Regions from separate parts of the Ensifer sp. R-19 genome, predicted to be linked through region 2. Evidence: riboswitches for the same ligand, from Rfam matches in the RefSeq annotation. Region 2 holds a riboswitch; each other region holds the start of a gene.

Region 1 (10,078 bases), 580 kb from region 2:
TGCGCTTCGCCGAGTTACGAGGTTTGCATTTGGTGGCAGTGGCACGAACGCTCGTTCGTGATCGTATCGAATGGACTGTGCGACAGAAGCAGCGGCTCAGCGACCTTGTTCAGAGGTTGACCACCATCGGCCATAGCATTCTGCTCGCCGCATCGGACGCCCAAATGAAGCAGCCCGGCACAGGCGACGACAAAGCCCCGATGCTGGCCGGAATCAAAACCTTCCCGAAGACAATAGCCGAGACAATCGAGGAGAGGATTGCGGCCGATGTGAGTTTGAAACGCCAGTGGGAGGACGTGAGTTTGCGTTTTCGGCTCGTCTACTCTGATCCACAGACGGCCTTCAATGCGATTGACGTCGAGGCCATGCTTAAGAACGGAGACGTGGCCAGGGCAACTCTCGCCAAGATCGCACGTCGCCCAGAGACGTTTGGTGCCATCAAAGGAAGTAGCGGCATGCTCGCGTGGCGGGCTGACAAACAGGACCGCGCACGCGCCCTGGCCAACGTACCTGCCCTTTCAGGGGACCTTGAGAGCTACATTCGACTTCGTCGCCAAGCAGAAGAGAAATACCAAGCGGAAGAGCAGAAACTGCGAACGAAGCTCGCGATCGACATCCCGGCGCTTTCATCACAGGCGAGGAAGGTTCTCACGGAGGCGCGAGATGCGATCGGCCGCAATGATGCGCAAATTGCTCTCCACGTTGTGCATGCCGACAGCAAGGTGAGAGCCGAGCTTGAACGGTTCTCGAAGGCCGTGACCGAGAGGTTTGGTGAGCGCACTTTTCTGGTAATTGCGGCGAAAGATGCCAATGGATCGGTTTTCAAAGAGGTCGCAGCTGGGATGACCGCGGCCCAAAGGGAAGATCTGCGGGCGGTCTGGAGTCTGTTGCGGACAATACAGCAAGTTGCTGCCCATGAACGAGTGTCCGTCGCGTTGAAGCAGACAGCGTCTTTACGGCAAACCAGGAGCCAAGGGTTGTCGCCCAGATGACGAAACGCGCGTGGTGAACGGATATGGCGTTTCTCACAAAGCAGGGCCGGAAAGGGCAACAAGCTATCGCGTCTCTGTTCTCAATAGCTCGGTCGGTCCGCCGCTGGTCGTGCTGGAGAAACAACAAGGTCCGTTGCATCAAATCGGTTCGCGATCATATGGTTGGTATCGCTCGCCGCTCTAGGCTTTCCATTGAAGCGCCGAGGTGGTCTAACGTGAGGCTTCCGACGCGTCCAGGCTGATGGAGAGAGCCGTGATCCAGCTCCAAGACGCGGGGGCTTCGGCGAGTGCGCGGAGTTTTCGTGGAGTACCATAATGTTTCTGATTGACAGTGAACTTCAGGCGCTCGTGGCGTTTCGGCGCGAACTGCACCGGCGACCGGAGGTCTCAGGCGAGGAGCGGGAGACGGCGGAAACGATCGTTGCGGCGTTGGTCGAGACGAAGCCGGATGCGGTGATATCAGGTCTTGGCGGGCATGGGGTGGCGGCGATCTATGAAGGCCGGGAGCCGGGGCCAACCATCATGGTGCGGGCCGAGCTAGACGGGCTGCCGATCGAGGAGATTTCGGAGATCGGACATCGCTCGGAGATCACGGGCAAGGGGCATCTCTGCGGCCATGACGGGCACATGACAATCCTGATGGCGCTCGCCAAGGGATTGGGGCGCGAGCGGCCGGTGAAGGGCCGCGCGATCCTGATGTTCCAGCCGGCGGAGGAGAACGGCGCGGGTGCATCGGCCGTGCTCGCCGATCCGAAATTTGCGGCGATCAAGCCGGACCTCGTGTACTCGCTGCACAACTTTCCGGGATTAAGCTTTGGCCATGCGGCGCTGCGCACCGGTCCGGTCAATTGCGCTTCGCGCGGTATGCGCATTTCGCTGTCCGGCAAGACGGCGCATGCCTCGACGCCGGAGGACGGCATTGCGCCGACTTTCGCTGTTGCCGCGCTGCTTTCCGGCCTGACGGCGCTCGGCAACAACGGGCCGCTCGACGAGGATTATACGCTGGTGACGGTGACGCATGCCCGCCTCGGCGAGGCGGCCTTCGGCATCAGCCCCGGTTATGCCGAGATCTGGGCGACGCTGCGGACGCTGACCGACGAACGCATGGCCGATCTCGTGGCCCGCGCCGAGGCGCTGGTTGCCAAGGAGACGGAGGCTGCGGGGCTGAAGGTTACGATCGGCTATGAGGACGTGTTCCACCAATGCAGCAATGCGGAAGCGGCAGTCATCGCGCTGGAACGCGCCATGGACGAGGAGGGCGTCAGCCACGATCACGGCGAGGGCGTGTTGCCGATGAAGGGCTCGGAGGATTTCGGGCTCTTCGGGCGGGTGGCGCCCGCGGCGATGTTCTTCCTTGGCGCCGGCGAGAACCACGCGCGGCTGCACAATCCGGACTATGATTTTCCTGACGAGCTGATCGGCATGGGCGCACGGGTGTTCATGCGGACGATCCGCAACGAGTTGGGGTGAGGGCAGCGCCGGAAGGTCGCTTGCTCAACGGTTGTTGTGATGGCACTCTCAGAAATTGCGCAATTCCCGACGGAGAGCCGTTTGCGCCGCGTCCGGATTTGCCTTCAGGAGGACCAAATGGATGAGCCATTTCAGCTTCCGTGACGCGGTTTGCCTCGCGATTGCCATGGCGGGAGTGGCGAGCGCTTACGCGGCGGATATGCCCGTTGCAGATATCATTCCTGAGCCGCGACAGACTGAGAATGTTAGTCTGCAGGACTTCATCAAGGCCAATCCGGATTGCCTGGAGTTCACCGACCAGTGCTCGCATTGCGCGATCGTCAACGGCGTTGCCGAATGCTCGACGGCGGAGATAGCTTGCATCAAGCGAGAGAACCAGTGCACTAAGCGGACAGCTAAATAGAACATTGCGGTCAGAAATTTCCTGCAGCCGTTCAGCAACATGCAGGGACCGGTTTCCTAAGCTGCCTTCCGAAGCTCCGAGATCTTTTGGAACTCTGCCAAGATATCTGGCGCTTTTTCCTTCGTCGGCGTATGTCCACGCGATTTCGAAGCGACGCTTGGCGGGCAGCGCTCGATGGCGGCGATCTGGTTGTCGGTCGAGTACTTCTGATGCTCGGTCGACATCCGAACGTAGATCGCCGCGCGAACCTTGGGTTGCTCGTCCGAGGGCGGTTGTTCGTCGCCGTTCTCAGTCCAACCGATAACCATGACGTGCCGGTATATCACGTGTGAATTGAGGTCAGAATGCCGGAGTATAGACTGGGGAGGTGGGCAGTATGGTTCTGAATACGGGCACAATGGTTCTAGCATCAGCGCGCGCCGCTAGAGACGATTACTTTGCCGCCGTTGCGGCGGCGCTGCGTCACGAATTGGGTGGGGGAGGCCGTGCGATAAAGACGATCATGCGCTGGACAGGCGCGAGTGGCCGAACGGCAAAGTATTGGCTAGCCGGCGATCGCGGCCCCAACGGATGGCACCTCGTTCTGCTGGCCTGATGAAGTGTTGCAGGTCGTGCTCGCAATGGCACACCGCGATATTCTGTCTGTCACACTCGAACCGCGTGCAGCGGAAGCCGCCTTGGACCGAGCAAGTGCAATTCTCAAAGCATTGCGGTGATATGATGCGATGAGGCGCCTAACATCTATCGTTATGCGTGGAAGGCCCGCCGCCCGGGATTGCATAGGCTCGCGTTCGAAATCCCCTTGCCTTAACGGCCTTCAGGTGGATAGTCTGCCAAGGTCTGTGAAGTCGAACGCTCAGACGGAAGGCTCCTTATGCTTTCGAGGCAAAAGGGGCCTTTTTGCTGGTTGTTTCCTTTCAGGTCCTCCGTCTTCCGCGTCGAGCCGACGCATATACGGGCCTGCTAAACTCAAGCAATTGACATCCCCTGTCACGCTCCCATAGCATTCATGCCTGCCGAGGGGCGCACCTGACAGTGCTGAGATGGCGGTGAGCCAGACCCTTGAACCTGATCCGGATCATACCGGCGTAGGAACGGCAAGGGCCTCTCTGGCACCCCGCGTCTTCGCCGTTCATCTGGATCTCCGTGATTTTGGTTTCGGGAGATCGTTGGTGCCAATACGCCGTTTAGAATGTAGCGACGAAGAACTCCTGGGGGCGGGACGACCGACCCATCGGCTCAATCTGTCGGATTCTTCGAGGTTGCATGGAAGACCCACCTCAGTTTGCGCGTGCTTGAGCCGGTGGCTTGAGACCGCGTTTGCCATATTTGGACCCGCTTCCACATTTCAGCGGAGCCAGGCATGACTGCCATCGCCGTTACTATTGCTGGTTCGGATTCCGGTGGGGGGGCCGGCATCCAGGCGGATCTGAAGACGTTTTCGGCGCTCGGCGTCTATGGTGCCACCGTCATCACGGCCGTCACCGCGCAAAACACCAGAGGTGTGACGGCCGTTGAGGATATCTCTCCGGCTGTCGTTACAGCTCAGATCGATGCTTTGTTTTCGGATCTCGCCGTTGGCGCGGTGAAGGTCGGCATGGTGTCCCGTCAGGAGACGATTGCGGCGATCGCGTCCGGCCTGAAGCAATACGGGCATTTGGCGGTCATCGATCCGGTGATGGTTGCCACTTCAGGTGACATTTTGTTGCGTCCGGATGCGATCGCGATGCTCAAGGGGGAGCTGCTGCCGCTTGGGCTTATCGTGACGCCGAACCTGCCCGAAGCGGCACTGATGACGGGGTGCAGCGTTGCCGAGAATGAGACAGAGATGGGCCGCCAGGCGCAGATGCTGCTGAAGCTTGGTGCGCGCGCCGTGCTCATGAAAGGCGGGCATGCCAAGGGCGACGAAGCTGTCGATATCCTCTTCAACGGGGATACCTCCCTGCGCTTGTCGCGACCCCGGGTCGAGACAAGGAACGATCATGGAACTGGCTGCACGCTATCTGCCGCGATCGCGGCTGGTCTCGCCCGTCGCCGCACCCTCGAGGAGGCGGTTGTCGCCGCCAAGACCTATCTGCATGAGGCGCTTGTTGCTTCATCGGCGCTCAAAATCGGGCAGGGGCGGGGACCGGTTCATCACTTCCATCAGTGGTGGGGCCCGAGCGGTGATTAATTCCATTCCGGCGCTTGGCGCCGGTTCCACCATTCAAGTGGACGTTTAAAAAAACAGGACATTCCATTGCCCGATAAGCAATGGAATGTCCGTCGAGTCGGGAAGTCGGCCGCTTGTAAATGCGAGGTGAGTGCCGGGACGGAGCGCTTTTCGGTTCAGGCCACAGCGGCGCTCGGGTGAACCGACTGTTCCTCCTTGAGCAGTTTCCGATAAAGCGCGATATGTTCGCGGCCGCAGTCGACATGGCTCATCGGGCGCCTGAGGGTTGCCTTGAGGTTGTCCCATGACCTTGGCGTGCTCAGCACATCGATCAGTCGATCAGCAAGATCTTGCGCGCTGCCGGAGCGGAAATGATAGCCGTCCAGCCGATCGCGAACCTTCTCGGCCATGCCGCCGATGTCGGAGCAAATGATCGGCCTCCCATGGTGGAGGGCCTCCTGGATCACGATCGGCGAGTTTTCCCACCAGACAGAAGGCATCACAACCCAGTCGACGGAACGCATCAGCCTGGGCATGTCCTGGTTCTGGTAGGAGCCGTAAAAGCGGACGCGGCGGCCAGCGTCTTCGATCAGTTTCGCGACCCGGTCCTGATACTCGGCCGGCTGACGCTCGAGGTTGCCGCCGAAGATCATCAGCGTGGAATCGTCACCCCAGATATCGTCGGGCACGCGCGATACCGAGTCGATCAGCACGTGAACGCCCTTGAAGGGGGTCATCTGCCCGAAATAGGCAAAACGATTGCGACGTGCCGTCGGCGCCGGCAATTCACGCGCCGGCGTCTTTTCACCCAGGACGATGCCGTTTTCGATCACGAAGATCTTGTCGGCAGCGATGCCCCACTCGACATAGCGATTAGCGAGAAAGGCACTCGGGGCGATGAAGGCGTCGGCAAGGTTCAGCATGCCCCGCACGAACTGCTCGCGGCGTACGAAACGCGAAACCGGGATTTCGGGAAAGCACGTATGGCAGCTGATTGGCGAAGCGCCATTGCAAAGCTGACCCGAGGGCCGCTTCACCATTTGCCCGTGGTTGTGACAGATCGGCAGGTACTCGTGGAAGGTCACGACGATGCGCGCTTTCGGCAGAGCATCGCGCACCGCATAGAGCGCTTCCAGCCCGAAGCCGATGATATGGTGGAAGTGGACGATGTCGGGCTTGATGTCTCCCACAAAGCGCAAGAGGTCGCGACGGATCGCGTCGGTATCGCCGTTGGACAGGAAGAAATGATCAAAGTCCTCGGCATGGTAGAGCACTTCGTCCATCGCCAGGCGAAGGCTCATCAGCGCCGATGCGCCGTGGCGCGGCACGGGATTGCCGACGCGGGCGAGGTAGATCGATTCAATCCCCGGCAGGCCGTTCAATGCCTTGTGCAAACCATGGGAGGCGATCTCGGCGCCGCCCAATGAATGGGTCGGGTGGCCGTGCGAGACGACCAGCACGCGGAGTTTGTCACTCATGCCGAAACCTCATTGTGGGTCGTGGTGTCTGGCTCGACGGTCTGCATCCAGCGGCCACGAAAGAGCGTCTGATCGACACGCTCCACGTACCTGGCCGTGGCTGCCGAAACGGCACCGAACGCCTCATCCGACCCGAGCATCTGCAAGGCGGGCAGCCAATAGGATTCGTAGCCCCTGCGGCTCAGCCTCAAGGCAAGATCCAGCCCATTGAGAGACGCACCGAGATAAGCCGGCGAAGGGCCGGTATCGTCGAGAAGCGCCTTGCGGGGCATGATGCAGCACTCGAGCGACGCGGTCGCCACCCGCGTCAGCTTCAGGCGGTTCACAGCGCCGACCGGATAACCGGCATAACGGCTCGACTGCAGATGGTCCGCACGATCGAGCGACGAACTGCCGGCCCAGCGGATCGAATGATCCTCATAGGCAAGGGTCGGCGAGATGATGCTTCCGCTTTTTGTCTCATAGTTCGCAACGAGCGTCTGGTACCAACCGGGATTGGCCGGCGTAAGGGAGGCAGACAGCAGAATGACGGTCTCATTGTCGACGGCCTGCGCCGCAGTCCGCGCCAGGTCGCTGGCATCGACTGAACCTTCGACGGACAAAAGGCGCAGCGGCAAGTGATAGAATTCCGCAAGTCGCCGGATGCCGGCGGCGCGCCGGCGAAACTGTTCCGATTGCAGGACGAGCACGATCGGCGCCTGCCGCGTATGTGGATCGAGTGCCAGAAGCCCCAACAGCGCGGCGAAATCCTCCTCGGCCTCTCCCACGGCGACAAGGATTGCCGCCCCCACAGCCTCACCGAAGCGGCCAATGTCGATAACGGTCTCGATGGTCGGAGCATCAGCGCGAGCCGCAGTGATGAACGGAACGACCTGGCGATCGACGATATCGGGCAAGGCCCAACTGGTCGGATCGATAGCGTTCAGCAGCCGCAGCGCCGAATGCCTTGCCGACAGCCGTGTCGGGTGAAGCGGCATATAGGCGCGGCGAGAATCGCGAAGGGTGATTTCGAGGTGAAGGGGTGCTGCCGGATCGCCGACGAGGCCATCCGCGAAAGCGATGAAACCGTGCGAACGGCGATGTCCGGATATCGCGCCCTTGAATTCCGGGCGGTCCACGAAGGCATCTTCGACGTCTAGCCGCTCCGTGCGGGTCCAGGCGCCATCAAGACGCGCTTCAGCGCGCCCCCGACGCAGCCGAACGCTTTGCACATGATCGTCCGGATCAAGCATCCAGCCCGAGATCAGGAAGGCGCCTTCATCGCCCTGATAGACTGCGTCGACACCGAGCCGGACCGGAACGGGGAGACTTGAGATCGTTTCTGTACCGTCAAAGCCGTTGGCTGCTTCGCGCAGGCGCAACAGCACCTGCGGCGAGCTCTGGCTTTGGAGCAGCATCGCGCGAAGATGACCTGGCGTTTCAAGGGGGCCAGCAACGAACTTTCGCTCGTGGACCGGTGCATAGCGCCAGGCGCCACGGCCACGATAGAAAATGCCCTGGATGTCACGCGCCCGCGGCAGATCATCCGCAGACAGGAGGCCCAGAAAGCCGACCGCATCTTCCGGTGCGTCGTTGCGCGGGAAAACCGCGATGCTGCACTCGGCGACCGATGCGTTTTCGGCCCGGATGATGATCCGGCTAACGCCGGCAGCAATGTCATGCGCCCAACCCTTGAGCGCGATCGCATCATCGTGGCTCTCACCGAGCAGTTCTATGTAGCCGTCTTTCGCGGTTCCCGCCTTGAGGAGGGCTGTGATCGCTGTCAGCTTCCGTGGGTCGAGCGGCGGCTTCATCAACACGTCCACCAGGCGGCCAAGCACGTGAACGACCTGCGGGCCGGCGAGCTCTTTCAGCATCGCGGCGACGTCACCTGTCGACACGGTGCGGGGCGCAACGACGTAACGTTTGCCGCTACCTTCCCTTCCGAAGCGCAGCGTTGCCGGCATGCCACGCGCGTGATCGACCGGGATGAGCGCGGCGAAACCATGGGTGGCGGTGGCCTGTGGAGTGGAAAGCCGCCAGCCGATGATGGCAGCGATCGCCTGGGTCGCGGGATCTTCGTCGATCTCGACCGGCAGCTGATCGGCCATCGGGCCGCCGGCGCCGATGACCAGCAGCAAGGCTTCGTCGATCGGGCACACCACAATCCGTCCGCTGCGCATGATCCGGGCAAGCGGTGCCGGGTTCGGCGAAAGGGAAAGCTCCTGATTGGGCATGATGCGCCCCTCAGGTCCGCAGGAGAAGCGTCAGGATCGCACCTGCGGTAAAGCCCGCAAGCACGAAGAGAAGCAGAAATGCTGGCTTCAAGTCTCCGTTCGAGCGTTGCTTCAAGGCATTGAGGCTCTTTTCCATACCAGCCACAACCCCATCGAGACGCATCAGGTGCACGTCGAGATCGGTCAATCGTTGGGTGATTTCTGTACGCAGGCTAGCAACGTCGTCACTGACTGCTGCAAGGCCCGCAGCTTCGCCTTCCTCGCCATCGTCGAGCTTCTGGCGGATGGCCGAGCGTTGCGAGACCTGGAGTTGACGCTGTGCCGCCATCAACACGTCGAGCTTGTCGAGGACCTTTGCCAGTGGAGCGGCGATCAGGGCTTCGGCAGCCTGTTCGTCGGGTTTGGGAACGCGAAGCGGCAATTCGCCGCCTTTTTCCGTCGAGGCCATGACAACCAGTTCGGCCGCGCGGGCGCTCGCCGTTTCAGGCAGGGCTATCTCGAAGGCATGGTTGCCATCGCCGATCCCGTTGCGCTTGAGATCGGATCGGTTGCGATCGGCCAGTGCCTCGGCGATCACCTTGCCATCGAGCAGCACGCGAATGGCGAGCCGTTTCTCTGGCGTCTCAGGATCGAATGCCCAACCGAAAACGCGGCCCTGGTCGATCGCGTCCACCCGGCCCTTCAAGGGCTTTGCATTGTTTTGTTCCGGTGCGACATCCGGTTTGTCGGCTGCTACAGACATGGTCATTCCTCTAGGCCGCGGCGGTTCGTGCCGGCTCTATCTTATCGATGAGCGTGAGATAGCGGCGGGCAGTGGCGTCGATATCATCGGGTTTGCGGGCGTTCGCCGAAAGGCGCCGCCTGAGATCCGGGTTTTCCGCGATGCGGCGCATGGCGGCGGCAAGCGCCCGCGGGTCGTTGGGCGTAACGGTCAGGCCGCTCACGCCGTCCTGAACCATTTCGGCCATGCCGCCAATGTTGCTCGCGATCACGGGTTTGCGCTGGGATTGCGCTTCGCCAATGACGAGTGGCGCATTCTCCCACCAGATCGACGGCACGATGGTGCAATCGACCGCAGCGATGAGGTCGGCAATGTCGTCGCGCCGGTAGGCGCCGCGCTGCTGGACGGTGGGGGCGGTCTTTTTGAACAGGCGGGCGATCTCGTCCTTGAAACCATCGCTCTGGAACGGTGCGCCGCCGTGCACCCTGAGCTCGAAGCGCAGGCCCTCGTCGATCAGTTGTCGCGCGGCCTCAAGCAGCACGGTGGTGCCCTTCCAGGGATTGAGGTTGCCGAAATAACCGAAGATCGGCCGGTCGTTTTCCTGCCGATCCTTCCGCGTCGGAAGGTCCCGCCGTGGCAAGCCATT
Region 2 (10,078 bases):
GGCCTTTTCCTGCGCGATCATATAACCCGCTCGAACGCTCCGAGCGTCGCGACCATTGGCACCATGCGTTTCGAGCCGGACGCAATCAACGTCATTCCGTCGCGGGCGGTCTTCACCGTAGACCTGCGCGACCCGGACGAGGATCGGCTGCAGGCGCTGGAGGCGGCGCTTGCGGATTTCCTCCTGCGTGTCGCCGCTGAAGAGGGTGTCGAGATATCGGTCGAGCGCCTGGCGCGTTTCCAGCCGGTCGCCTTCGATCTGGGCATTGTCGCCACGATCGAGGCTTCGGCGAAGGCGCGGGGCCTGAAGAGCCGGCGCATGACTTCGGGCGCCGGCCACGATGCGCAGATGATCGCACGCATCGCGCCGACGGCGATGATCTTCGTGCCGAGCCGCGACGGCATCAGCCACAATCCGCGCGAACACACGGAGGCGGATGATCTGGTTGCCGGGGCGAATGTGCTGCTCGATGTCGTCGAGCGGATTGCTTGCAGCGGCTGGAAAGGCAGTTAGGAATACTCGCGGCGAGAAAGACGATGCTCTGTATCCGTAACTCCGCCGCCACACTCCGGCAGGTCGTGATCGGGATAGACATATCTCGAATGTAAAGCTCTGACGCCGGCTGATCTGTTCTCGCGCGTCAGAACCCGTTCCTACCGCACATCCGGAGTCCGGTTTCGAGAAATAGCGCAGGTCCCCCTCCGTTGCGACGAAGTTGACCTGTCTTCAAGGCTCTCATTTCGTGTCAACGGTCTTCTGCCGGGCAGACGATTCAGGCTGGCTCCGTTCGAAGCGCCTTTCCGGCGTCTGGCGGAAAAGGTTAAGGAAATTGCTGCCGCCGTGCCAGACCTTGCCGCTTGGTCCGTAATCCCGTGAGTCGCGCATCGATGAGTGGGGCTCGCTGTGGCTATCGCTGTCGATGACGGCAGCACCTCCGCCGCCTGCGCCGGTGCCGCCGGGAACGCCGCCTACGCCGCTGCCGTCACCGGTGCCCCAATCGCCACCACCCCCATCGCCGCCACCCTCTGTGCCGTTGCTTCCGCCGCTCCCGACGTTTTCGCCACCTTGGTCGCTGCCATCAGCGCCATTTTCACCATTCCCGCCGACATCGGCGTCGTCCGCATGGGCGGCGGAAATCCAGGAAAAACCCGCGGCAAAACGCCCGCTGTCGTCGAGGCGTGGCAGATCTCCAGCGAGTGCCGCAAGGCCGCCTATCGACAGGGCCGTCAGTCTCAGCAGGCGTGTCCTCAAGTCTCTTTCCTCGTAAACGGCGTCTTTTCATCGTCTTGCAAGAGCGCCGCAGAAGACGGCAGCTTGGCGTGAGCGACGGGTTCGCCGGCGGCGACTTTTGCGTGAGCCTTACATATCGTTCAACCGATGAGGGGGCAAGCTATTCGCCCAAGGCCCAGCATCCGCCTTGCCGTCGGAAGGGACTGTGAGGCGTCCCTCCCGACGTGTTGCGCTTTAACTCTTAGCTTCGACCTCAGCGACCGGCATATAGAGATCGCCGCCCTCGCGGTATTTCGCGGCCATTGCCTCCAGCCCTTCCTTCTGCGCTTCCGCACGAATGTCGTGCGAGATCCGCATCGAGCAGAATTTCGGGCCGCACATGGAGCAGAAATGCGCGACCTTGTGTGCCTCCTTCGGCAGGGTCTCGTCGTGGAAGTTTCGGGCCGTCTCCGGGTCGAGAGAGAGGTTGAACTGGTCCTCCCAGCGGAACTCGAAGCGGGCGCGCGAGAGAGCGTCGTCGCGCACCTGGGCGGCCGGGTGACCCTTGGCGAGATCGGCGGCGTGGGCGGCGATCTTGTAGGTGATGACGCCCACTTTGACGTCGTTGCGGTCGGGCAGGCCCAGGTGTTCCTTCGGCGTGACGTAGCAGAGCATGGCGGTGCCGAACCAGCCGATCATCGCAGCGCCGATGCCTGACGTGATGTGGTCGTAGCCCGGAGCGATGTCCGTCGTCAGCGGCCCAAGCGTATAGAACGGCGCCTCGCCGCAGACGGCGAGCTGCTTGTCCATGTTCTCCTTGATCTTGTGCATCGGCACGTGGCCGGGGCCCTCGATCATCACCTGACAATCCTTCGCCCAGGCGATCTTGGTGAGTTCGCCGAGCGTTTCGAGTTCGGCAAACTGCGCCGCGTCGTTGGCATCGGCGATCGAGCCCGGGCGCAATCCGTCGCCGAGCGAGAAGGAGACGTCATAGGCGCGGCAGATGTCGCAGATCTCCTCGAAATGCTCGTAGAGGAAGCTTTCCTTGTGGTGATGCAGACACCACTTGGCCATGATCGAGCCGCCGCGGGAGACGATGCCGGTGACGCGATCGACGGTGAGCGGGATGTAGTGCAGGCGTACGCCAGCATGGATGGTGAAATAATCGACGCCCTGTTCGGCCTGCTCGATCAGCGTGTCGCGATAAACCTCCCAGTTGAGGTCCTCGGCAATGCCATTGACCTTCTCCAGCGCCTGGTAGAGCGGCACGGTGCCGATCGGAACCGGCGAATTGCGGATGATCCATTCGCGGATGTTGTGGATGTTGCGGCCGGTCGAAAGGTCCATGACCGTATCGGCGCCCCAGCGCGTCGCCCAGACCATCTTCTCGACCTCCTCGGCCATCGACGAGGTGACAGCGGAGTTGCCGATATTGGCGTTGATTTTCACCAGGAAGTTCCGCCCGATGATCATCGGCTCGGATTCCGGATGGTTGATGTTGGCGGGCAGGATCGCTCTGCCGCTGGCGATTTCCTGGCGCACGAACTCCGGTGTCACATGGTCGGGGATATGGGCGCCGAAGCTTTCGCCGTCGCGAGCTATCGCGCGTGCCGCATCGCGGCCGAGGTTCTCGCGGATCGCCACGAACTCCATCTCCGGCGTGATGATGCCGGCGCGGGCGTAGGCAAGCTGCGTTACCGCCTTGCCGCCAGTCGCCTTGAGCGGCGCGTGCTGGAACGGGAAGGTCGGCGTCAGCCGGTCGCCGCTGGCAAAACCGTTGTCTTCAGGACGGACGATGCGCCCCTCGTAGGTTTCCACGTCGCCGCGCCCGACGATCCAGTTGCGACGGAGTCGCGGCAGCCCCGCCTCGATGCTGATCTCCGCATCGTCGGCGGTATAGGCGCCGGAGGAATCGTAGACGGTAACCGGCGGCTCGCCGGAGGTCGGGTGCAGCGCGATCTCGCGCATCGGCACGCGGATATCCGGGTGGAGGATGCCTGATTTGTGGACCTTGCGGGAGGCGGGAAGCGGGCCTTGGGTGACCGTGAGAGGGGTGGGCTTTGTGGCAATATTCATGACGAGGCTCCAAGTTTGCGATTGGAGACCCAGTTCTGATGCCGGAAGGATGAAAGACGCTCCGCCAGGTGCTGGACGCACGGAATCCTGGCTTCGATATCTGCACCGTCCCTACGCCAGTATGAACTGGATCAGGTTCAACGGGTCACTGCGCCACAGCCGGTAAGCCGGCCATCCAGCAGAATCTCAGCCCCTTGCGGGACCCCCCTGGTGAATGCCCAAGAGATAGCCATCGAACGGCACGGGTCGTCAAGCGCGAATTCGCCCGTCGACGAAGATGCAATTTTTGGGTGTATTTTGGCCGCTGACGAGAGTTAGCTGCCGGATTTTTCCGGAACGCCGCGCTCCGCATAGTCGGCTCGGTTGATGCCGTGGCGCTGGAGCTTGTCGTAGAATGTCTTGCGCGGAATACCGAGCGCCTCGATCGTCGCCTTGACGTCGCCGCGCTGGGCGCGAAGCACTTCCTTCAGGATCTCTGCCTCGTAGCGTTCGAGCCGTTCCGGTAGCGCGAAACCCGGCTGTTCTGCTGGCGCAACCGGCTGTCCCAGCGGGCCTTCGACGCCGAGCGCCACGCGTTCGGCAAAATGTGAGAGTTCGCGCACATTGCCGGGCCAGGCATGGGTCATCAGGTGTTGCTGCACTGCCGGCGAGACGTGAGGCACGTCCCGCTTGAAGCGCTCCGCCGCCCGCGTCAGGAAGTGCGAAAAGAGCAGCGGGATATCATCGCGGCGCTCGCGCAGCGGCGGGATCGACAGCGTTACGACGTTCAATCGGAAGTAGAGATCTTCACGAAAGTCCCCGCGCTGGGCCGGGTCGCCGAGATCGATCTTGGCGGCGGCGATGACGCGAATATCGACGGGGCGCACCTGGTTGGTGCCGAGCGGCGTGATCTCGCGGGCTTCGAGAACGCGCAGCATCTTGACCTGGGTCGCCGGCGGCATCGCCTCGATCTCGTCAAGAAACAGGGTGCCGCCGCTCGCATGTTCGATGCGACCCACACGCTTCTTCAGGGCGCCGGTGAAGGCGCCCTGTTCGTGACCGAAGAGTTCGCTCTCGATCACCGTTTCCGGCAGCGCGCCGCAGTTCAGCGCCACGAAATTGCCGTCGCGGCGCCGGCTCCAATTGTGGAGCAGCGTCGCGACCACCTCCTTGCCGCTGCCGGTTTCACCGGCGACGAGCACGTCGACATCCGTGTCGGCGATGTGCCGGATCGTCTGGCGCAAGCGCTCCATGACCGGCGTCTGGCCGATCAGCGGCAGGCTGTCGCCGGCCGTTTCGGCCGCCCGTTTGAGCGCGCGGTTCTCCATGACGAGACTGCGCTTTTCCAGCGCGCGGCGCACGCTCTGCACCAGCCGGTCGGCGGCAAAGGGTTTTGGGATGAAGTCGTAGACGCCATCCTGCAGCGCCTGAACTGCCATCGGTATGTCGCCGTGGCCGGTCACCAGGATCACGGGCAGGTCGGCATCGAAGGCAGCGATGCGGCGAAAGAGCTGCAGCCCGTCGATGCCGGGCATGCGGATATCACTGACGACAATGCCATCAAAATTCGCGTCGAGGGTTCCCAAGGCTTCGGCGGCGCTTGCAAGCGAAGTGACGGCGAATCCGGCGAGCTCCAGCGTCTGCGTCATCGCCTTGCGCAGATCGTTGTCGTCGTCGATGAGGTAGACGGATGGCTGCATCGCTCAGGCCCTCTTCAGGCGCACCGTGAAGACGGTGCCCTTGTCGCTGGTTTCGACTGATATCTCGCCGCCATAGTCGGCGACGATCTCCTGGGAGATGGCGAGTCCAAGGCCGAGCCCTTCGTCCTTCGAGGTGTTGAACGGCGTGAACAGATCCTCGCGGATATGCTGTGGTATGCCGGGGCCGTTGTCGGTAACGACAAGCAAGACCGTGCCGGAAGGGTCCTCCTCACAGCGCACGCGGATCTCGGCATCGCTGCGCTCGCCGAGTGCCTCCAAGGCATTTTGCAGCAGATTGATCAGGACCTGTTCAAGACGGATGCGGCTGCCGTAAACGCTGAGCCCGTTTTCCGGCAGGTCGATGACGATGGCATCCATGCGGCCGGCAAAGCGGCTGCGAAGCAGCATCAAGGCGCCCTCGATCACCTCGCGCATCGGTGTCGGCTCGGCGACGAAGCGGCCCTTGCGGGCAAAGCTGCGGAGTTCGTCGGTGATGGTACCGACCCTTTCGGTCAGCTCGGCGATGCTGACGAGGTTCTCCACCGCCGTTTGCTGCTGCCCCCGGTCGAGGAAGGTGCGGGCATTGTCGGCATAGGCGCGGATGGTCGCGACCGGCTGGTTGATCTCGTGGGCGACGCCGGCGGCCACCTGGCCGAGGATCGCCAGACGGTTGGCCTGAACCAGTTCCTGCTGCACGGCCTGGAGCTTCTCGCCGGTGCGCCGGTGATCGGCAATCTCCGTTTCGAGATGATCACGCGCAAGGCTGAGATCCTGGGTGCGCTCCGCCACGCGGTGCTCCAGTTCATCGCGCGCGGCACGCTCCCTTGTCGCAACCAAGGTCAGGGCCTGGCGACGACGCAGGAGGAAGGCCGCAAGCGCAAGCAGCGGCACGATCACGGCCAGCGCAATCAGCCGGGCCTCGCGGGTTGCCGCCGAGACCGCCCCATCCAATGGCGCCAGTTGCTCCAGCCGCCAGCTCGTGGTCGGAACCATGGTTTCGACCCGCAGGAACCGCCGCTCGCTGTCGCCGGGCAGCAGCGCATGCAGCTCGCTGGAGCCGTCGCTGGTCGGCTCGATGTCGCGGAACGGCAGCGGCAGCAGCGAGGCATCGCCGAATTGCAGGCTGTCGCGGATCGCAGCGACACGATCGCGCGGAATGGTTCTGGTGGTCATGAAGCGCCAGGACGGGAAACTGGTGATGAGCACGATGCCGCGCCGGTCGGTAACATAGACCGGCTTGCCGGAGGCGAGCCACTCCGCTTCCACATCGTCGAACTCGAGCTTGGCGACGACGACGCCGATCGGGCCGTCCTGCCCCTGCACCCGCCGGGAGATATAGAGTCCCGGCCGTTTGCTGACCGTGCCCATGGCGAAATGCTCCGCCTTGCCGTCCCGCATCGCCATGCGGAAATATTCGCGGAAGGCGTAGTCGTTGCCGACGAAGCTCGTCGGCTCACGCCAGTTGCTGGCGGCGACCGCGACGCCGTCGTTGCCGATCACATAAATGACGGCGGCGTCCGTGTTGGCGGCAAGTGCCTGCAGCTTCTCGTTCAACCGCTGCAGCGCCTGGCCGTCGCGGGTCGAAAGCGCTGCTTTCACCTCGACGTCGTCGGCCAGCACCAGCGGCGTCGAGCGCTGACGTTCGAGCACGGCGCGCAGCAGCGAGGCTTTCAGATTGGCATCGATCCGGCTCTGGGCGTCGACGGTTTCGAGCGCCTGGTTGCGTCCATATTCACCGGCGAACAGAAGGCCGGCGACGAGCAGCGCCAGAGCGAGGCCGGCGAACACCAGCCAGGTGCGGCGCATCGACCGGTCGAGATCTGCCAGGTTGAGGGGGGCGGATAGGGCACTGAACATGGCGCGATTGTGCATTTTTTCGCTCAGACTTCCAGGTGACCTGTGCGGAAATCCGCTCAACTCTTTGTGCGTGTCGAGCCGTGTGAACGAAACATCCACGTCGATTCAAGGGCTTGGCTCTCGCCGCAGAGAACTGGCACGCCCGTTGCAAATGACATCCTCATGACAGCCCGAGCTGTCGCGCATCGGAAATTGACCCGGGAGGCCCGGCATGACGCCGGACTGGGTCCAGTGGAGGATATCATGATTATCGACCAATCCGCGGAACCGCGCGGCAAGACACCTTTCTATCGTCATCTCTATGTCCAGGTGCTGGCGGCGATCGCCGCGGGCATCCTGCTCGGCCATTTCTATCCGTCGCTCGGCACCGAGCTGAAGCCGCTCGGCGATGCCTTCATCCGCCTCGTCAAGATGATCATCGCCCCGGTCATCTTCCTCACGGTTGCGACCGGCATTGCCGGCATGACCGATCTCGCCAAGGTCGGCCGCGTCGCCGGCAAGGCGATGATCTACTTCCTGACCTTTTCGACGCTGGCGCTGATCATCGGCCTGATCGTCGCCAATGTCGTTCAGCCGGGCGCCGGCATGCACATCGATCCGGCGTCGCTCGACGCCAAGGCGGTGACGACCTTTGCCGAGAAGGCACATGAGCAGACGATCACCGGCTTCCTGATGAACATCATCCCGACGACACTGGTCGGTGCCTTTGCCGATGGCGACATCCTGCAGGTGCTGTTCATCTCCGTGCTCTTCGGTCTTGCGCTGGCGATGGTCGGCAAGAAGGCTGAGCCAGTCGTCGATTTCCTGCACGCGCTGACGCTGCCGGTCTTCAAGCTCGTCGGCATCCTGATGAAGGCCGCCCCGATCGGCGCCTTCGGCGCCATGGCGTTCACCATCGGCAAATACGGCGTTGCCTCGATCGCCAATCTGGCGATGTTGATCGGCACCTTCTACTTGACGTCCTTCCTCTTCGTCTTCCTGGTTCTCGGCGCCGTCGCCCGCTACAACGGCTTCTCGATCATCGCGCTGATCCGCTACATCAAGGAAGAACTGCTCTTGGTTCTCGGCACATCCTCGTCGGAAGCGGCACTGCCGGGCCTGATGAGCAAGATGGAAAAGGCCGGCTGCAAGCGCTCGGTCGTCGGCCTGGTCATTCCGACCGGCTACTCCTTCAACCTCGACGGCACCAACATCTACATGACGCTGGCGGCCCTCTTCATCGCCCAGGCCATGGATATCCAACTGTCGCTCGGCGACCAGGTGCTGCTGCTGCTCGTCGCCATGCTGAGCTCCAAGGGTGCCGCCGGCATCACCGGCGCCGGGTTCATCACGCTGGCCGCAACGCTCTCGGTCGTTCCCGCCGTTCCGGTTGCCGGCATGGCACTCATCCTCGGCATCGACCGCTTCATGTCGGAATGCCGCGCACTCACCAACTTCGTCGGCAATGCGGTCGCGACGATCGTCGTTGCGAAGTGGGAAGGCGAGCTGGACGAGGCACAGATGGCGGCTGTCCTTGGTGGTCGCACGCCGGAAGCGCTGCCGCAGCCGGCACTGCAGCCGGCCGAATAAGCTTGCCTCCCAAGGCATGACTGCCTAAGCGCAGTCCGAACGCGGCCCGTGGCAACACGGGCCGCGTCGTCGTTTGGGCTCATTGCCCGCTCAGCGTCATCTTCGGTTTATCAGGCGCACCACCGTTCAAGTAGGCGATGAACTCCCTAAGCATCGGCACCCGGCGCGGGCGGAAGCTCTCGTCCGCCATGCGGACATCGGCGATGCGATCGACGCGGAATTTGCGGTAGTCCTGCCGGAGGCAGCACCAGGCGAGCAGCACCAGCACCCGCTCCAGATAGACGATCGCCAGCGGCAGCACCTGCCGGTCGGTCCTCTGTTGCCCAGCGTCCACATAGCCGATGACGACCGCGCGCTCCTGCCAGCAGGCTTCGCGAAGCAGGCTGACATCGGCCACCGGTGGATCCCGGCGTTCGAAGCGATAGACCTGCGATGCGGCGTGCAGCGCCTGGCGCTGCAACCGGTCGGGCAGCGTCGCCGTGATCTTCGAAAGCACAGCGCCTGCCGCGGCCGCGAGATCAGGCTCGCCCATGTGCTGCACTTCGGCGAGGCCGAGCACCAGTGCCTCGATTTCGAGACGTGTGAAGGTCTGGGGTGGCAAGGCGATGTCCTCCGTCAGCCGGTAGCCGAAGCCCCGCTCGCCATCGATGACGGCGCCGGCGGCGCGCAGGCTGTCGATGTCCCGGTAAAGCGAGCGCAACGACACACCGGTCTCCTCGGCGAGCCGAGCGGCCGTCACCGGGGAAGGGAGGGTGCGCAGCGCCTGCAGCAGGCGGAACAAACGATCACTACGGGCCATGACTGAAGATAGACGAAGCCTACTGACGGAAACTGACAGTTGGGCAACTGTATAGGTTCCGCATTCGCTAACGCAACCGAGGACTTCATCATGCTGACGCTCTTTCACGCCCCGCGCTCGCGCTCGTCGCGCATCATCACGCTGCTTCGCGAACTCGACGCCCTCGACAAGGTCGAAATCAAGATCGTCGACATCACCCGCGGCGACGGCAGTGGCCGGAAGGACCCGGCGAACCCGCATCCGGAAGGCAAGGTGCCGCTACTCGTTCATGACGGCGTCGTGCTGTGGGAAAGCATTGCGATCATTCAGTATCTGACCGATCTCTTTCCGGAAAAGAAGCTGGCGCCGCCTGTCGGCGACCCGCAGCGCGGCCGTTATCTGAGCTGGCTTGCCTGGTATGCCGGCGTCGTCGAGCCGGTGCTGATCACGCAGGCGGCGGGGCTTTCGCATCCCTATCTGGATAGCACCTTCCGCGGTCCGGAACAGATGGCACAGCGCCTTGAAAACGCGCTGAAGGACAGGCCCTATCTGATGGGCGAACACTACTCGGCGGTCGACCTGCTGCTGCATTCGCCCTTTGCCTGGTATCCTGCAGCGACACCGGACAGCGCGGTCGTCAAGGCGTGGGTCGAACGCTGCGGGCAGCGCCCGTCGCTGCAATGGACAGCCGACTACGACACTCGCACCGCGGCCGCGGCCTGACTGCGCTGAGTGGCCGCTCTCGTCGAGGGCGGCACTTCTTCCGCTATTTTCGCTTGAGGTTGATCTCGCTCGTCACCACCCGCTTGCCGGAAGCTGGGTCGACATCAACCGTCGTCAACTGCATGCCGTCGGCGCCGATCTTGCGTACGGTCAGGTCGGCGCGGCGGTCGCCGTTGACTTCCTTAGC
Region 3 (10,078 bases), 150 kb from region 2:
GCTGCGCCAGCTCGGCGGAACTCCCGATCTGCCCCAGACATTCCAGCGGCGTTCGGGCGGCGGCGTGAGTGAAGCGGATGTCGATACCGTCGCCACCGCCGCAAAGGCGCACGACCAGATCGGAACCTATCTTTCCTTCGTCCGGCTGATGCAGGACTACCGGGAAAACCTGGCGGAAGCCTATGTCAAGATCTTCGCTTCCAAATGTCGGCTCTCTCTGATCACGCCGAGCATCCTGGACTTCGATAAATCGCTTCACGGGACATCATCGCCACAGCGCGACCAGATCGACGTCATGGACGAGGTCCAGCAGATCGTCACCAGGAAGCACGGCATCCGCATGCACAGCTTCGTCGGCTTCGATCCGCATCGGGAAGCGCAAAGGCCGGGTTCATCGCTGGCAAACGTCCAGTACGCGATCATGGAAAAGGGCTTCATCGGTGTCAAAATCTACCCGCCGATGGGCTTCAAGGCATGGGGCAATGCGGATCCGGCGATCGATGGCGCGCTGAAGCGGCTCTACGCCTGGTGTCGCGACAACGATGTGCCGATCATGGCCCATGCGGAAAACAGCATCGGGGCCGGCTGCGGCTACGGCAATCTTGCAAGCCCCGCCTATTGGAAGAAGCTGCTCGACACGAACCAGTACGATAAGCTGCGGATCAATCTCGCGCATTTCGGCGCCTTCGATGAAATCCTGCGCCCGGGGGCGCCGACAGGCGTGATGGTCTCCTGTGCCCAGGACAAGTTTTCCGGGCCGCCGACCTGGGAAGAGATCATCGGCAGGACGATCGATCACGAGCGTCGCCCGAACCTGTTTGCGGATCTGAGCTATCTCAGCGAACTGGTCAGCAGCGACGACAAGAATCTTCACACGAAGATCCGGCAGCTGTTGGACGAATGGCTTGATGATTACGACCCGGACGCCCGCCATCTCATGTTCGGCACCGACTGGTCGATGATGGCGCTGGAGAAGGACTACAACGCCTATGTTTCGAGAATAGTCGAGCAACTGACGCTCGCCAGCGTCAGCGACGAGCACCAGCAGAATATCCTCTGGAGGAACGCTTCCCGCTTTCTCGGTCTCGACCGGCCCGGCAAAACGCGCGACCGGCTTACCGCCTATTGCGACAAGCACGGCCTGGGTTCGGCCTGGCTTTCAGAACTGGCGATTGCCTGAGGCAGAGCCACGGCGTCAGGTGATCCCGCTGTTTTCCTCGATCAGCGCCACGGCGCCGTGCGTGCAATCCACTCCCGCGTCCGCCCCTCTGGATCGGCATTCAGCGTGATATCGGTGACGACCGCGGCGCTGTCGGCGCCATGCTCGAAGACGCCGGCAATCCGGTCGATATTGAGGCCGCCGATCGCAACGAGCGGCAGCGGCGTGACGCGCTCCCGCCAGGCGGAGAGGCGCGGCAGCCCCTGCGGATCCCATTTCATCTGCTTGAGGATCGTCGGATAGATCGGTCCGAGCGCGACATAGTCGGGTTTGGCGGCAAGCGCCGTCTCCAGCTCCCTCTCGTCGTGGGTGCTGAGGCCGAGCTTCAGGCCGGAAGCGCGGATTGCGGCAAGATCCGCATCCGCGAGATCCTCCTGGCCGAGATGGACGAAATCGCAGCCTTCGTCGATTGCGAGGCGCCAGTAATCGTTGACGACGAGCTGGCACCCATGACGGTCACAGATCGCCTTGGCCGCGCGGATCTCATCGCGAAGCTCTGCTTCCGGACGGTCCTTGACGCGAAGCTGCACCAGTTTCACGCCGAGCGGCACCAGCCGCCCGATCCATTGGGCACTATCGACGATGAGGTAGAAGGGGTCGAGTTTCACGCGAACACCGCCTTTCCGATGACGGGCGTGGAGGGAACGGCAAAATCGCGCGGTTCGAGCATGCCCGCCTCGAAGGCATCGCGTCCGGCGTCGATTGCTCGGGCGAAGGCGGAGGCCATGAGGGCCGGTTTCGTTGCCCCGGCGACGGCGGTGTTGAGCAGAACCGCGTCGAAGCCGAGTTCCATCACTGTCGTTGCGTGTGAGGGCCGGCCGATGCCGGCATCGACGATCAGCGGCATATCCGGAAAATGGGCCCGCATGGCGCGCAGCGCCGGGATGTTCTGTGGCCCCATGGCGCTGCCGATCGGCGCGCACCAGGGCATCAGCACCTTGCATCCGGCCTCGACGAGGTGCTCGCCGACCACGAGGTCGTCGGTCGTGTAGGGGAAGACCTCGAAGCCTTCGGCGCAAAGAATGCGTGCTGCTTCGACCAGCCCGAAGACATCGGGCTGAAGCGTATCCTGATGGCCGATGACTTCGAGCTTGATCCAGTTGGTGCCGAAGACCTCGCGCGCCATCTTGGCGGTCAGCACCGCCTCCGACACCGAGTGGCAGCCGGCGGTGTTGGGCAGCACGTGCACGCCGAGCGACCGGATCAGGTCGAAGAAAGCGCCGCCCTGACGGCCGCCGGCGGTTTCGCGGCGCAGCGAAACCGTGACAATCTCGGTCGCCGACGACCGAACCGCGTCTTCGAGCGCGGCAGGCGAGGGGTAGCGGGCGGTGCCCAGAAGCAGGCGGGAACGCAGTTCCTGTCCATAAAGCGTCAGCATGTCTCAGCCTCCTTTCATCGGCGAGAGAATTTCGATCCGGTCGCGATCGCTGAGGGAATGGGCCGAGCGGTCGGCTCGGTGCACCAGCTCGCCGTTGACGGCGGTGGCAAGCCAATCCCCTTCGAAGTCGAGTGCGGCCAGGAGTTCGGCAAGGGTCGTGACTGTGAGTTCGTGATCCTCGCCGTTGACGGTCAATTTCATGCGGCGTCTCCCTTCAGGTTCTGGGCAAGGGCAAGGTTCGCCGCTTCCTCGGCCAGGGCCGGTGAAAGCAGGAAGCCGTGGCGATAGAGCCCGTTGAGCGTGATGGTGTTTCCGGCGCGCATGACGCGCGGCAGATTGTCGGCAAAGGCCGGCCGGACGCCGGTGCCGGTTTCGAGAAGGCGCGCCTCACCGAAGGCGGGGTGAAGCGCATAGGCTGCGTTCAGCAACTCCATCAGCGAACGGGCGGCGATCGGACCGCCGTCGTCGGTTTCGATCATGGTCGCGCCGCACATGAACAGACCATTGCCGCGCGGTACGATGTAGAGCGGGATGCGCGGGTGGATGAGACGGACTGGCCGCGACAATTCCACTTCACCGGTCTGCAGATAGAGCATCTCGCCGCGCACGCCTCGCAGACCGGTGGTGCCGCCGATTCTTGCGCCGCCGCTACAGTCGGCGATCAGATCGCTGTCGCTGCTATTATCCGCCTCGCCGATGAAGGCGACGCTGTGCTCGACGAGCTTTTGCCGCAGCAAGACAAGCGCCCGGCGCGGGTCGAGATGCGCCTCGCCGGGGAAGAACAACGCCTCTCGGAAGCGACCGGCAAGCGCCGGCTCCAGCCTCGCGATCGCTTCTCCGTCGAGCCATTCGAAGCCGGACGTGCGCGAAGCGAAGCGTTTGAGTTCGCCGACGTCTCGCGGCGGAGCGACGACGAGGGTGCCGTTGCGTGACACTTCGCCCGGAAGCGCGCGGTCCCACCAGTCGATGGCGCCGATGCCGCGCGTCAGCACCGTTTCCTCGGCGCTCTCGCGTTCGCACCAGGGCGCCAGCATGCCGCCGGCAAACCACGACGCCGCCCCGCGGAAGTCTGGCTGCCGCTCGGCAACGGCCACCCCGACGCCACGGCCGATCAGCTCATGTGCCAAGGTCAGCCCGACGACGCCGGCGCCTTTGATCAGGATGCGCATGGTCAATGCGCCCAGCTGCGGCGAGCCGAACGTCGGTCTGAAGGAAGCAGAATCGCGATGAAGATACGCATTGCCGAGGCTCCATTGTTGGAGACCCAGTTCGGACCGGAAGAGAGGGAAGGACGCCTTGCCGAGATCTGCTCGCGCGAACGCGAATGCGGCAGCGATGTCTGCACCGTCCCTACGCCAGTATGAACTGGATCAGGTTCAACGGGTCACTGCGCCGCGGAAACCGCCTAGCAGAATCTCAGCCCCTTGTCGGGACACCCCTGGTGAATGCTTCAAACTGAGCGGCTGGATCGGATTTTGTCAAGGGCTGCCGGTGTGTACCTCGTGCGCAAAAAATTATCTATAAAAAGTGGAAGGACATGTGTTCTTGAGGCTCGCTGGTGTCGGTAGCGGGCATCGGTCGAGAGATCTACGGCTAGTGCAAGGCGCAAGGTCCCGAAAATCCGGGCATCTGGCCGTTGCTGTCATCGCCATCAGCTGATGCCGCCGAAAGTCGCGGTATTTGCCCTTCTGGTTGCACCAGTTGAAGCACGCAAAGGCACGCTGTGATTGAATTGTTAGAGTAAACTCTCCTTCTGGATGGTTGCTCGATGCAGTGTCCGTGAAAATTATAGATAATAATGCATTCTATCTATTTTGCTCTGCCGCAAACAGGGAAGTGAACGAACATGCTGGATACAAACAGTTCGACCGAGCCGACCTCCGGAGCCACCAAATCCGCCAAAACCGGTTGGATTCTGGCCGACGCACAAAAAATCTATAATTTGCCATTCAACGACCTTCTGTATCGTGCGCAGTCCGTTCACCGCGCCCAGTTCGACCCCAATGCCATCCAGATGAGCCGCCTGCTCTCGATCAAGACCGGCGGTTGTGCCGAAGACTGCGGCTATTGCAGCCAGTCGGCGCACTACCCGACGGGGCTGAAAGCGTCGAAACTGATGGAAGTCGAACGGGTTCTTGCGGAAGCACGGAAAGCGAGGGACGGCGGCGCGACGCGCTATTGCATGGGCGCCGCCTGGCGCAGCCCGAAGGAGCGCGACATGGAGGCGATCGTCGCCATGGTCCGGGGCGTGCGGTCGCTCGGCATGGAGACCTGCATGACGCTTGGCATGCTGACGCCGGAACAATCCGGGCGGCTCGCAGATGCTGGGCTCGATTACTACAACCACAATGTCGATACGTCGGAGCGCTTCTACGGCGAGATCATCACCACCCGCAGCTTTGCCGACCGGCTGGAAACGTTGGCGAACGTCCGCGATGCCGGCATCAAGGTCTGTGCCGGCGGTATTCTCGGCATGGGCGAGACGGCTGACGATCGGATATCGATGCTGGTGACGCTTGCCAATCTGCCGGTGCCCCCAGAAAGCGTGCCGATCAACATGCTGATTCCGATCCCGGGCTCGAAGCTTGCCGATGCGGCGCCGGTCGATCCGATCGATTTCGTTCGCACCATCGCCCTGGCGCGCATCCTGATGCCGCAGTCGCATGTCCGCCTTTCGGCCGGCCGCACCGATATGAGCGACGAGATGCAGGCGCTCTGTTTCTTTGCCGGCGCCAATTCGATCTTCGTCGGCGAGACGTTGCTGACCGCCGACAATCCCGGCGAGGACCACGACGCGGCACTCTTCCGTCGCCTGGGACTGAAACCGATGGCATCAGCGGCAAAACAGGACGCGGCCGAATGAGCGTGAGCCTCTTCGCTCGCCAGGAGAAGACGCTTTCTGGCCTCGAACGCAAAGGGCGTCGGCGCGAGCTTGTCGCGGTTGGTGGCGTTGACTTCACCTCCAACGACTATCTGGCGCTCGCCGGATCGCCGCGTCTGAAGGCCGCAATTGGCTCAGCGATCGACCGCGGCGTGCCGGTCGGATCTGGCGGTTCGCGGCTGTTGCGCGGCAACCACAGGGAACATGAGGCGCTGGAGGCGGAGGCGGCCGCCTTCTTTGGCGTGGAGCGAACGCTGTTCTTCGGCAGCGGCTATGCGGCCAATGCCGCCTTGTTTTCGACGCTGCCGCAGCGCGACGATATTATCGTCCACGATGCCCTGATCCATGCGAGTGCCCATGAGGGTATCGCCGCAAGCAGGGCCGGTGCGATCGCGGTCAAGCATAGCGACGTTGACGCCTTTGCCGATGCGATCGGTGCGTGGCGCAAGCGCGGCGGCATGGGACATCCGTGGATTGCCGTCGAAAGCCTCTATTCGATGGACGGCGACCGGGCGCCGCTTGCAGACCTCGCCGCGCTCGCCGATCGGCATGATGGATTTCTGGTGGTCGACGAAGCGCATGCGACCGGCGTCTTCGGGCCAGATGGCCGCGGTTTGACGGCCGAATTGGACGGCAGGGAAAATCTCGTCGTGCTGCATACCTGCGGCAAGGCGCTCGGCGTTTCCGGCGCCCTCGTTGGCGCAAACGCCGTGCTTTGCGACTATCTCGTCAACCGTGCTCGCAACTTCATCTATGCGACGGCGCCTTCGCCGCTCATTGCCGCCGCCGTCCGCGAGGCTCTTGTGACGCTCGTGGATGAGCCTCGGCGGCGGGCGGAGTTCGATGATCTCAGGACCTTCGCCAATCGCGTGTTCACCGAAACCCTCGGCATCGAAGGCAGCGGCTCGCAGATCCTTCCAGTCCCGGTCGGCGACAACGGTCGCGCCGTGAGGATTGCCGCGCGGATGCGCGCCGAGGGTTTCGATATCAGGGCGATCCGTCCACCGACCGTTCCCGAGGGGACGGCGCGGCTCCGGATCGCGATCACGTTGAATGTCGACCGGCCGATGATCGCGCGCATGTTGGAGCGCTTGAAGGTGGCGATGGTCGAGGAACGGCCATGAGGCCCCGTTTCGTCATCACCGGCACGGATACCGGCATCGGCAAGACGATATTCTCCGCAGCGCTGACCGACGCGCTTTCCGGTTGCTACTGGAAGCCGGTGCAGTCGGGGCTCGATGAAGAAACCGACAGCGAGGCTGTAGCGCGGCTCGGTCGGATCCCGCCCGACTGCATCCTGCCTGAGACCTATCGGCTGAGGACACCGGCTTCGCCACATCTGTCGGCGCGGATCGATGGTGTGTCGATCCGGCCTGAACATCTCTTGCCGCCCAAGGTCGACCGCCCGCTCGTCATCGAGGGGGCAGGCGGGCTCCTGGTGCCTCTCACCGAGCGGAGCGTATTTGCCGATGTGTTCGCGCGCTGGCAAATCCCGGTCATTCTCTGCGCCCGCACGGGGCTCGGCACGATCAATCACACCTTGCTGTCGCTCGAGGCGCTCCGGCGCCGTGCGATCCCGGTCCTGGGTGTCGCCTTCATCGGCGACGAGCAGGCGGACAGCGAGGCGATCATCGCGGAACTCGGGGAGGTTCGACGGCTTGGACGGCTGCCGCTGCTTGACCCGTTGACGCCGGAACGGCTGCGGCAGGCGTTTCGCGAAAATTTCGACGTCGACGATTTGCTGGAGGTGCCGGCATGAGAAACTCCACCGTCTGGTATCCCTTCACCCAACATGCACTGGAGCCGGCGATGCGACGCGTCGTCCGGACCGAGGGCGCCTATCTCATCGACGAAAACGGGGCGGCGATCCTCGATGCGATTTCGTCCTGGTGGGTCATCACCCACGGCCACCGGGATCCCGCCATCATGGAAGCGATCCGCGCCGCCTCGCAAACCTACGATCAGCTTATCTTCGCCGAATATACGCATGCGCCGGCGGAGAACCTGGCGCGCGGGCTGATCGAGATCGCGCCACCCGGGCTCGCCCATGTGTTCTATTCCGACAGCGGCTCGACCGCGGTCGAAGTCGCGCTGAAGATGGCACTTGGTTTCTTCCACAATCTCGGCCGGCCGCGGAACCGCATCTGTGTGCTCGAACACGGCTATCATGGCGATACGATCGGCACGATGTCCGCGGGAGAAAGGGGCGTCTTCAATGCGCCTTACGCACCGTTGCTCTTTGCCGTCGATCGGCTGACGTTTCCGGAGCCGGCTCAAGAGCAGGCGACGCTTGATGCCTTCGAGGCGGCCTGTGCCACCGGCGAGGTCGCGGCCCTGTTGATCGAACCACTGCTCCTCGGTGCAGGCGGCATGAAAACCTACCCGGCTTCCGTGCTTGCCGAGTTGAAACGGATTGCCGAACGGCACGGCAGCCTGTTGATCGCCGACGAGGTGATGACCGGATGGGGACGAACGGGCAGTCTGTTTGCCTGCGACCAGGCCGGCATCACGCCCGATATTCTTTGCACCTCGAAGGGACTGACCGGTGGCGCGCTGCCCTTGGCGGCGACACTCTGCACGGCCGAGATCTTTGAGGCGCATCTCTCGACAGATCGACGCAAGACGTTCTTTCATTCCAGTTCCTATACGGCCAATCCTATCGCCTGCGCGGCAGCGCTCGCCAATCTCGCCGTCTGGAAAGAAGAGCCTGTGCGAGAACGTATCGACGCGTTGACGGAGCAGCAGCGTCGGCATGTCGCTCGGTTTGCAGGCGACACCCGGTTCAGCGATACGCGCCAGCTTGGAACGATTGCTGCCCTTGATCTCAAGGTTCCGGCTGGCGGCTATCTCTCCGAGATCGGCCCGCGGCTCAGGGCCTTCTTCCGCGAGCGGCGATTGCTGATCCGCCCGCTCGGCAATGTCATTTATCTGATGCCACCCTATTGCGTGACCGCCGATGAGCTCGACCGGGCCTATGGCGCGATCGACGAGGCGGCATCGCTTTTCGCGGCAGGGCGGCTGTGAGCGCCGCACGGTCATCTCGCGTTGTCGGTTTCGGCCATGCCGTGCCGGCACGGCGTGTTGCCAATGCCGAGATCGAAACAAAGCTCGGTCTCGAGCCCGGCTGGATCGAGCGTCGTACCGGCATTCGCGAGCGGCGTTGGGTCGAGGATGGCGAGACTTTGACGGGACTTGCGTCGAGCGCCGGCGCGGCGGCGCTCGAGGATGCCGGCATGCCGCGGGGCGATGTCGCCCTGACCCTGTTGGCGACCTCCACGCCCGATCATCTCCTGCCGCCTTCCGCACCTTTGCTCGCCCACCGGCTCGGGCTCACCCGTTCCGGAGCGATCGATCTGGCCGGTGCGTGCTCGGGTTTTCTCTATGCGCTGACGCTTGCCGACGGCTTCGTCCGTTCGCAGGGAAAACCGGTATTGGTGGTGGCGGCCAACATTCTGAGCCGGCGCATCAATCCGGCGGAAAGAGCAAGCGCCGTTCTCTTTGCCGACGCGGCGGGTGCGGTCGTCGTTGCGCCTTCCGATGATCCGCAGACCGGTTTGCTTGGCGTTGATCTTGCCGCCGACGGCAGCCGCTACGACCTGATCTCCATCGCCGCCGGCGGCAGCAGCCAGCCGTTCTCGCCGGGCCTGCAGCCCCAGGATTTCCTGATGACGATGCGCGACGGGCGGGAGATGTTCGCTCAGGCCGTGGAGATGATGACAGCCTGTGCCGTCCGCGCAATGGATGCCGCCGGCTGCAATCCCCAAGAGATCAGCCGCTTCGTGCCGCATCAGGCCAATGCCCGGATCTTTGACGCCGTCTGCGATCGCCTCGCCATCGAGCCTGCAAGAACCGTGCGGAGCATCGCGGACTACGGCAACTCGTCCGCCGCGACGATCCCGCTGTCGCTATCGCTCGCGCGAGAAGCGCGGCCGTTCGATCACGGGGAGAAACTGCTGCTGACGGCAGCGGGCGCCGGGCTCACCGGAGGCGCGGTGGTGCTTGGCTGTTAGCCGGTGCGAGACGGGTGCGGAAATCGCGCGCAATTTTCGCGCCTCACTTGGGCAGGCTCGCGGTCAGGGCGCCCCAGGTGCTGCGCAGGATCCGCGGCGTATGAGGACTGGCTGCAGCTTGTATTCCTCCTGCAGCGCGTGGCTGCCGAGCACGCCGTCCAGCGCCAGCCGCGCGATCTCGTCGATCGGCTGGCGGATCGTCGTCAGGCGCGGCAGCACCAGCGAGGCAAGCGGGATGTCGTCGAAGCCGACGATCGAAAGATCGGTCGGCACGCGCACGCCCATGTCGCCGGCGGCGCGCAGAAGACCGATCGCCTGCTGATCGCTCGCAGTGGCGATCGCCGTCGGGCGCGTTGCTGCCGCTTGTGTCAGCATCTGCTTACCGAGCTCTTCGCCCGAGCGGTAATCGAAGTGACCTTCGACGACCTGCGGTGCGACGTATTCGCCTGGATGGGTCGTGCGGAATTCTTCGAGTCGCTGCTTGAAGCCATCGCGGCGCTCGCCCGACACTTCGGTCGAACTCGGTCCGCTGATGTAGCCGAGCCGGCGATGCCCGAGTGCGAGCAGATGATCGGCGGCGAGGTAGCCGC

The links. Region 2 has a riboswitch for thiamine pyrophosphate ahead of thiC (phosphomethylpyrimidine synthase ThiC). Riboswitches for the same ligand answer to the same signal wherever they lie in the genome.
Region 1: it holds a riboswitch for thiamine pyrophosphate, as region 2 does, so the genes downstream of both, thiD (bifunctional hydroxymethylpyrimidine kinase/phosphomethylpyrimidine kinase) here and thiC (phosphomethylpyrimidine synthase ThiC) in region 2, are expected to answer to the same signal.
Region 3: it holds a riboswitch for thiamine pyrophosphate, as region 2 does, so the genes downstream of both, thiO (glycine oxidase ThiO) here and thiC (phosphomethylpyrimidine synthase ThiC) in region 2, are expected to answer to the same signal.

The regions. Positions count from the first base shown of each region.
Region 1 is NZ_CP184570.1:306,019-316,096, forward strand. Features, by position in the region: gene traA (Ti-type conjugative transfer relaxase TraA) at 1-992, shown strand, start outside; gene ACN9MO_RS20885 (amidohydrolase) at 1,308-2,462, shown strand; gene ACN9MO_RS20890 (hypothetical protein) at 2,584-2,865, shown strand; TPP riboswitch at 3,875-3,977, shown strand; gene thiD (bifunctional hydroxymethylpyrimidine kinase/phosphomethylpyrimidine kinase) at 4,229-5,038, shown strand; gene ACN9MO_RS20900 (glycosyltransferase family 4 protein) at 5,194-6,495, opposite strand; gene ACN9MO_RS20905 (hypothetical protein) at 6,492-8,711, opposite strand; gene ACN9MO_RS20910 (hypothetical protein) at 8,722-9,453, opposite strand; gene ACN9MO_RS20915 (glycosyltransferase family 4 protein) at 9,464-10,078, opposite strand, start outside.
Region 2 is NZ_CP184570.1:2,122,583-2,132,660, forward strand. Features, by position in the region: gene ACN9MO_RS29025 (Zn-dependent hydrolase) at 1-513, shown strand, start outside; gene ACN9MO_RS29030 (hypothetical protein) at 736-1,251, opposite strand; gene thiC (phosphomethylpyrimidine synthase ThiC) at 1,465-3,285, opposite strand; TPP riboswitch at 3,376-3,504, opposite strand; gene ACN9MO_RS29040 (sigma-54-dependent transcriptional regulator) at 3,600-4,964, opposite strand; gene ACN9MO_RS29045 (sensor histidine kinase) at 4,968-6,836, opposite strand; gene ACN9MO_RS29050 (dicarboxylate/amino acid:cation symporter) at 7,065-8,390, shown strand; gene ACN9MO_RS29055 (helix-turn-helix transcriptional regulator) at 8,470-9,189, opposite strand; gene ACN9MO_RS29060 (glutathione S-transferase family protein) at 9,280-9,891, shown strand; gene ACN9MO_RS29065 (hypothetical protein) at 9,935-10,078, opposite strand, start outside.
Region 3 is NZ_CP184570.1:1,974,147-1,984,224, forward strand. Features, by position in the region: gene ACN9MO_RS28315 (amidohydrolase family protein) at 1-1,180, shown strand, start outside; gene ACN9MO_RS28320 (thiamine phosphate synthase) at 1,222-1,827, opposite strand; gene ACN9MO_RS28325 (thiazole synthase) at 1,824-2,597, opposite strand; gene thiS (sulfur carrier protein ThiS) at 2,601-2,798, opposite strand; gene thiO (glycine oxidase ThiO) at 2,795-3,766, opposite strand; TPP riboswitch at 3,927-4,047, opposite strand; gene bioB (biotin synthase BioB) at 4,444-5,460, shown strand; gene ACN9MO_RS28345 (8-amino-7-oxononanoate synthase) at 5,457-6,602, shown strand; gene bioD (dethiobiotin synthase) at 6,599-7,237, shown strand; gene ACN9MO_RS28355 (adenosylmethionine--8-amino-7-oxononanoate transaminase) at 7,234-8,502, shown strand; gene ACN9MO_RS28360 (beta-ketoacyl-ACP synthase III) at 8,499-9,488, shown strand; gene ACN9MO_RS28365 (LacI family DNA-binding transcriptional regulator) at 9,552-10,078, opposite strand, start outside.